DNA from 2 places in the Cupriavidus sp. SHE genome. Region 1 is predicted to be linked to the other one. Evidence: predicted binding sites of a transcription regulator. Region 1 holds the regulator's gene; the other holds the start of a gene.
What was found. Region 1 encodes HrcA, which represses chaperone genes, less so after heat shock. Its sites were predicted from a motif close to TTAGCACTCNNNNNNNNNGAGTGCTAA; they were not measured.
Positions count from the first base shown of each region.

Region 2: groES (co-chaperone GroES) is a predicted target of HrcA. The motif match lies at 1,970-1,996, and genes of this name have one in related genera.

Region 1 covers NZ_JWMB01000021.1:196,849-200,267, reverse strand. Annotated here, with positions in the region: gene recN (DNA repair protein RecN) at 1-373, opposite strand, end outside; gene RN01_RS11960 (NAD kinase) at 463-1,380, opposite strand; gene hrcA (heat-inducible transcriptional repressor HrcA) at 1,481-2,527, shown strand; gene hemH (ferrochelatase) at 2,638-3,419, shown strand, end outside.
Region 2 covers NZ_JWMB01000018.1:12,863-16,281, forward strand. Annotated here, with positions in the region: gene groL (chaperonin GroEL) at 1-1,502, opposite strand, end outside; gene groES (co-chaperone GroES) at 1,587-1,877, opposite strand; gene RN01_RS32945 (autotransporter outer membrane beta-barrel domain-containing protein) at 2,239-3,419, shown strand, end outside.

The DNA of each region.
Region 1 (3,419 bases):
CCACCTCGCGCAACTGCGCCAGCGTTGCCGCGGCGCCATTGATGAAGGCCTTGCTGCGGCCGCTGGCGTCGACAGTCCGGCGCAGCAGCACGGTGCCGCCATCGTCGTCTTCCATGTCGCTCGACAGTTCGCGCTCGGCCAGCCACGCATCCAGCGCTGGGTGGGTGTGGAAGGTGGCACTGATGCTGGCACGTGCCGCGCCTTCGCGGACCACGCCTGCGTCGGCCCGTTCACCCAACACCAGGGCGAGCGCGTCGATGAGGATCGACTTGCCCGCGCCGGTTTCACCCGTGAAGACGGTAAAGCCGGCGGAGAAGTCGAGGTCGAGCGTGTCGACGATGACGAAGTCGCGGATCGAGAGGCTGCGCAGCATCGTGGGCGGTGAGCGGTGGCGGGTAAGGGCGGTAAGGGTGGTAAGGGCGGGTAACGAGGATCAGGACGGAACGTTAAGGCGTCTGCGGATCAGAGCCGGTTGTCTTCAGTCGGATACTCGTGCCAGTGCAGCTTCTTGCGCAGCGTGGCGTAGTAGTTATACCCCACCGGGTGCAGCAGGTTGATGGTCTTGGCCGAACGGCGTACCACGATGCGGTCGCCGGGCAGCAGCGAGGCCAGCGCCTGCATGTCGAAGTTGACGCTGACATCGCGCGCGCTGGCCACTTCGATCGTGACTTCGGCGTCGTACGGCAGCACGATGGGCCGGTTCGACAGCGCGTGCGGCGCGATCGGCACCAGCACCAGGCCGGACAGCGTTGGGTGCAGGATCGGGCCCCCCGCGGCCAGCGCGTAGGCGGTGGAGCCGGTGGGCGTGGAGACGATCAGGCCGTCCGAGCGCTGGTTGTACATGAAATAGCCGTCGACCGAGACCGCCAGTTCGACCATGCCGGAGATCCCCGAGCGGTTCACCACCACATCGTTGAACGCCAGCGCGGAGAAAATCACCGAGTCGTCGCGGATCACGCGCGACTCCAGCAGCATCCGGGTTTCGGCCTCGTACCGGCCAGACAGCATCTCGGGCAGTGCCGTGGAGATGGCATCGAGCGGGATGTCGGTCATAAAGCCCAGCCGGCCGTGGTTGACGCCGATCACTGGCACATCGTGCCCGGCTAGCTGGCGGGCCAGCCCGAGCAGCGTCCCGTCGCCGCCCAGCACCACCGCCACATCAGCTTCGCGGCCGATCTCGTCGGGGGTCAGCACCGGGTAACCTGTCAGCCCGGTAGCCATTGCGGTTTCGCGTTCGAACACCACATCCTGTCCGTTGCGGGAGATGCAAGATGCGAGCTCTTCCAGCGGACCTTCGATGCCAGCGGTCGAATGTCGGCCCACCAGGGCTACAGTCTTGAACGGGGGGCGCGCGGCGCCGGTCTTGTGGGGGGCAGACATGCCGGGATTAGACCATACCGGCATGATCGTTGTCAGCACTGGGCCGCCACCGCTCCAGGTGACGCCTGAACCGCCAAAGTTTGATTAAAATCGGGGCATCATGGACGAACGTTCAAAAAAGCTTCTCAAGACCCTGATCGAGCGATACATCGTCGAGGGGCAGCCCGTGGGCTCGCGCACCTTGTCGAAGTTCTCGGGGCTTGATCTCTCGCCGGCCACCATCCGCAACGTGATGTCGGACCTCGAGGAGATGGGTTTTATCGCCAGCCCACATACCTCGGCCGGCCGAATCCCCACGCCGCGCGGGTACCGGCTGTTTGTCGACACGATGCTGACGGCGCGCCCGCTGGAGCGCGCGCCGGAGTTCAGTGCCGAGTTGGCGGAGCTGACCGGCCAGATCCAGGGGCAACTGGGTGGCCAGCAGTTCGGGCCGCAGCGCATGATCACGGCGGCAGCGCATACGCTTTCGAATCTTTCTCATTTCGCTGGCGTGGTGATGACGCCACGGCGCGCGCAGTCATTCCGTCAGGTGGAATTCATGCGGTTGTCTGACAAGCGCATCCTGCTGATCATCGTCAGCCCGGAAGGGGATGTGCAGAACCGCATCATCCAGACTGACCTGGCGTACACGCCGGGCCAGCTTATCGAGGCGGCGAATTTCTTCAACTCTCACTATGCGGGCATGAGTTTCGACGCCGTGCGCGACCACCTGCGCGTGGAGTTGCAGGACCTGCGCCGCGACATGTCCGCGCTGATGCAGGCGGCGGTCGAGGCGGGCAGCAGCGCGATGGCCGAGGACAACGAGCAGGTGTTCATCTCTGGCGAGCGCAAGCTGCTGGAAGTGGAAGACCTGTCGTCGAGCATGGACAAGCTGCGTCGCCTGTTCGACGTGTTCGAGCACAAGACAAGCCTGCTGCAGCTGCTCGATGTGTCGAGTCACGCGCAAGGCGTGCAGATCTTCATCGGCGGCGAAAGCCAGCTTGTGCCGATCGAGGACATGGCCGTGATCACCGCGCCATACGGGGTGGATGGCCAGATCGTTGGCACCCTGGGCGTGATCGGCCCCACGCGGATGGCCTACGAACGGGTGATCCCGATCGTCGATATCACCGCGCGGCTCCTGTCCAGCGCGCTCAGCCAGAGCTGAGCCACGAACTATTGACACGGTGGACGTGTCTGTCCTGGGTCGGCCGCCTGCAACGGCTTGCGGCCGGCCCCTGATTCGCCAGCGCCCCCGGCAGTCCCAACGGAAACCCTATGACGTTTTCGCCTGAACCGGCACACCAGCACGGCCAGCCGCCGCGCACCGCGATCCTGCTGATCAACCTCGGCACCCCGGACGCGCCCACGCCTAAGGCGGTGGGGCGCTACCTGAAGGCGTTCCTGTCCGACCCGCGCGTGGTAGAGATCCCGCGCCTGGCCTGGCTGCCGATCCTGCACGGCCTGATCCTGCCGTTCCGCTCGCGGGCGTCGGCCATGAAGTACGAGTCGATCTGGCTGCGCGAGGCGCATATGACAGGGTCGCCGCTACTTGTGTATACAGAGCGCCAGGCGCATGCGCTGCAACTGTTGATGCAGCAGCAGGGTCACGACGTAACGGTGGCCTGTGCGATGCGCTATGGCAATCCGTCGATCGAATCGGTCATGGAAGCGCTGCGCCGGCAGGGTACCGAGCAGATCCTGTTGCTGCCGCTGTATCCGCAGTTCTCCGGCACGACCACGGCCACCGCCTTCGACGAGGCATTTCGTGTCCTGTCGACATGGCGCAACCAGCCCGAGTTACGGCTGGTCAAGCATTTCCACGATCACCCGGCGTATATCTCTGCGCTGCACAAGCAGGTGGGCGGCTATTGGGCCCAGCATGGCAAGCCGGACTTCGCGCGCGGTGACAAGCTGATCCTGTCGTTCCACGGCCTTCCGCGCCGGTTGCTGGACCTGGGTGATCCCTATCACTGCGAGTGTCTGAAGACCGGTCGTCTGCTCGGCGAGGCGCTGGGTTTGCAGCCTGGCCAGTATCAGGTGACGTTTCAGTCTCGTTT
Region 2 (3,419 bases), on a different contig from region 1:
CGGGTCACCTTGGTCGGATCCAGGACGCCCATTTCCACCAGGTCGCCGTACTCGCCCGAAGCCGCGTTGTAACCGTAGTTACCCTTGCCTTCGATGACCTTGGCCACCACGACCGAAGCTTCTTCACCAGCGTTCAGCACGATCTGGCGCAGCGGCTCTTCCATGGCGCGCAGCACGATCTTGATACCGGCGTTCTGGTCGGGGTTCTCGCCGTGCAGGCCAGCGATTGCAGCACGAGCACGCAGCAGGGCCACACCACCGCCCGGGACGATGCCTTCTTCCACGGCAGCACGGGTAGCGTGCAGTGCATCTTCCACGCGTGCCTTCTTTTCCTTCATTTCGACTTCGGTGGCAGCGCCAACCTTAATCACGGCAACACCGCCGGCCAGCTTGGCCACGCGCTCTTGCAGCTTCTCACGGTCGTAGTCCGAGGTTGCTTCTTCGATCTGGGCGCGGATTTGCTTCACGCGGCCTTCGATCGCCGATGCGTCGCCGGCGCCGTCGATGATGATGGTGTTTTCCTTGCCGATCTCGATGCGCTTGGCCTGGCCCAGGTCCTGCAGCGAGGCCTTTTCCAGCGTCAGACCGATTTCCTCGGCGATCACGGTACCGCCGGTCAGGATGGCGATGTCTTCCAGCATGGCCTTGCGGCGGTCGCCGAAGCCCGGAGCCTTCACGGCGGCGGTCTTCAGGATGCCACGGATGTTGTTCACCACCAGCGTGGCCAGGGCTTCGCCTTCCACGTCTTCAGCGATGATCAGCAGCGGGCGGCCAGCCTTGGCCACTTGCTCCAGCACCGGCAGCAGGTCACGAATGTTCGAGACCTTCTTGTCGAACAGCAGAACGAACGGGCTGTCCAGCTGAACAACCTGCTTTTCCGGGTTGTTGATGAAGTACGGCGACAGGTAGCCACGGTCGAACTGCATACCTTCCACGACTTCCAGCTCGTCGGCCAGCGACTTGCCGTCTTCGACGGTGATCACGCCTTCCTTGCCAACCTTGTCCATGGCTTCGGCAATGCGCTCGCCGATCGAGGCGTCGCTGTTGGCCGAGATCGCGCCAACCTGGGCGATTTCCTTGCTGGTGGTCGTCGGCTTGCTCAGCTTCTTCAGCTCTTCGACGGCGGCGCCAACGGCCTTGTCGATGCCGCGCTTCAGGTCCATCGGGTTCATGCCGGCGGCAACGAACTTCATGCCTTCGCGCACGATCGACTGGGCCAGAACGGTTGCGGTGGTGGTACCGTCACCGGCGTTGTCGCTGGTCTTGGAAGCCACTTCCTTGACCATCTGCGCGCCCATGTTCTGCAGCTTGTCCTTCAGTTCGATTTCCTTGGCCACGGACACGCCGTCCTTGGTCACGGTCGGGCCGCCGAAGCTGCGCTCCAGCACCACGTTGCGGCCCTTCGGGCCCAGGGTCACCTTCACTGCGTTGGCGAGGATGTTCACGCCTTCGACCATCTTGGCACGGGCGGCGTCGCCGAACACTACGTCTTTTGCTGCCATGTTCTAAATCTCCGAATCTGGATGGATGCGTCCCGCTGGATTGTCAGGGGGACGATCGGGAATTGGGTGGCTTGTGGGCGTCGATTACTTGTTGACGACAGCCATGATGTCTTCTTCGCGCATGACCAGCAGTTCCTGGCCATCCACCTTCACGCCCTGGCCGGCGTACTTGCCGAACAGCACGCGGTCACCCACCTTGACGTCGAGGGCGATGTTGTTGCCCTTGTCATCCTTCTTGCCAGGGCCAATCGCCAGCACTTCGCCTTGATCGGGCTTCTCGGCAGCATTGTCGGGAATCACGATGCCGGATGCGGTCTTGGTTTCATTGTCCAGACGCTTCACGATCACGCGGTCGTGCAGAGGACGCAGGTTCATACGGACTCCTAGATACAAAAGTGAGTGTTAAATCACAAAATGGTCGTCTGATAGCGACGACCATCGGGTTTCGGGTAGCGCGGGGGCGACTGTTAGCACTCTCCCCCAGCGAGTGCTAATTATAGGGACGGGGTATTTCGTTTTCAAGACGCGGGCTGAATGGGGGTTTTCCCGTACAGATCACAAGAATGCGCCGAGGAAAACAGTCCCAGTCGGTGAATACGCCCCATAGATCACACAAAAATCCGGTCCTCCCACCCCGAATTCCCTAGTTCTTGGGATTCCCTGTAGTTGTTGCAATTTGTAACTTCTGGGCTTTGCCGCCCTCTGGGGCATTCGCAGCCACCGGGGAGGCCGCACCTTGAACCATATCTATCGACTTGTCTGGAATCGCACGCTGTGCGCATTGAAGGTGGCGCCGGAAACGGCCGGAAGCCAGGGCTCGGGAGGCACGGGCACCGCAACCATCGCCCCAACGGCTTCCCGGCGGCGTACCGGCTGGAGCGTCGGCTTGCCGGCACTGTCAGCGCTTTCCGCGGGCCTGCTCCCCGCCATTGCGATGGCTGCCACACCGATTGCCGGAACGCTGCCAACTGGCCCGGTCTGGATCAGCGGGAGCGGGACTGTCAACTCGACAGGGACCACCACCACGACAGTCAATCAATATTCGTCATCGGGCACGATCAACTGGTCCTCGTTCGATGTTGCTGCGTACAGTGCGGTCAATTTCACGACGGGTTCCAACGCCGTCACCCTCAACAACATTTCTGGCACTACAGCCAGCCAGATCTACGGATCCGTGTCGGCAGCCGGGCAGACGATCCTTGCCAATGCAAACGGCCTGGTTTTCGGTGGCACGACATCAACCGGCGGACTTCTCGCCACCTCGCTCGGTGTTTCCACCCCTGGCACGACGGGCGGCAGCTACAGCCTGGATGCAGCGGCCATGCGCAGCACCGTAGCATTTGCTGGCGGTGCAACATTCAATGGCAACTCGGCGGCACTCGTCGGCGCCGGCGTATCGAACAATGGCTTGCTGATGGCCAATGGCGGGCGAATCAGCCTGGTGGCCGCGGACCACGCAACGATGACGTTCGACGGCAGTGGCCTAATGAATGTTGCCATTTCCGGCGCACTGAGCACCACGCAGGGCAGCACCGCAGTCGTCAATACCGGAACCCTCCTGGCAACCGGAGGCACGATCGTCATGGCGGCAGCAGCCCAGCCGGGGTTGTACGGCACGCTCGTCAACAACAGCGGCGTCATCAAGGCCAATGGTGGAAGCGTCAGCCTGAGCGGAACAGGGGGCGCCGTCGTCAACACCGGCGGCATCGACGTCTCGCAGGGTGGCCAGTCCCAAGCTGGGCAGGTTCAGATCACGTCGGACGCCGCCGTGAGCCTGGGGGGCAACATCGACGCGTCGGGCACGACGTCGGGCGGCTCGATCGCCATCTCGGGTGGTAGTGTCCAGCTCGGTGGCACGCTGACCGCCGGGACAGGCCAGATCAGCCTGCAATCGTTGGGGGACGTCCTCCAGACCTG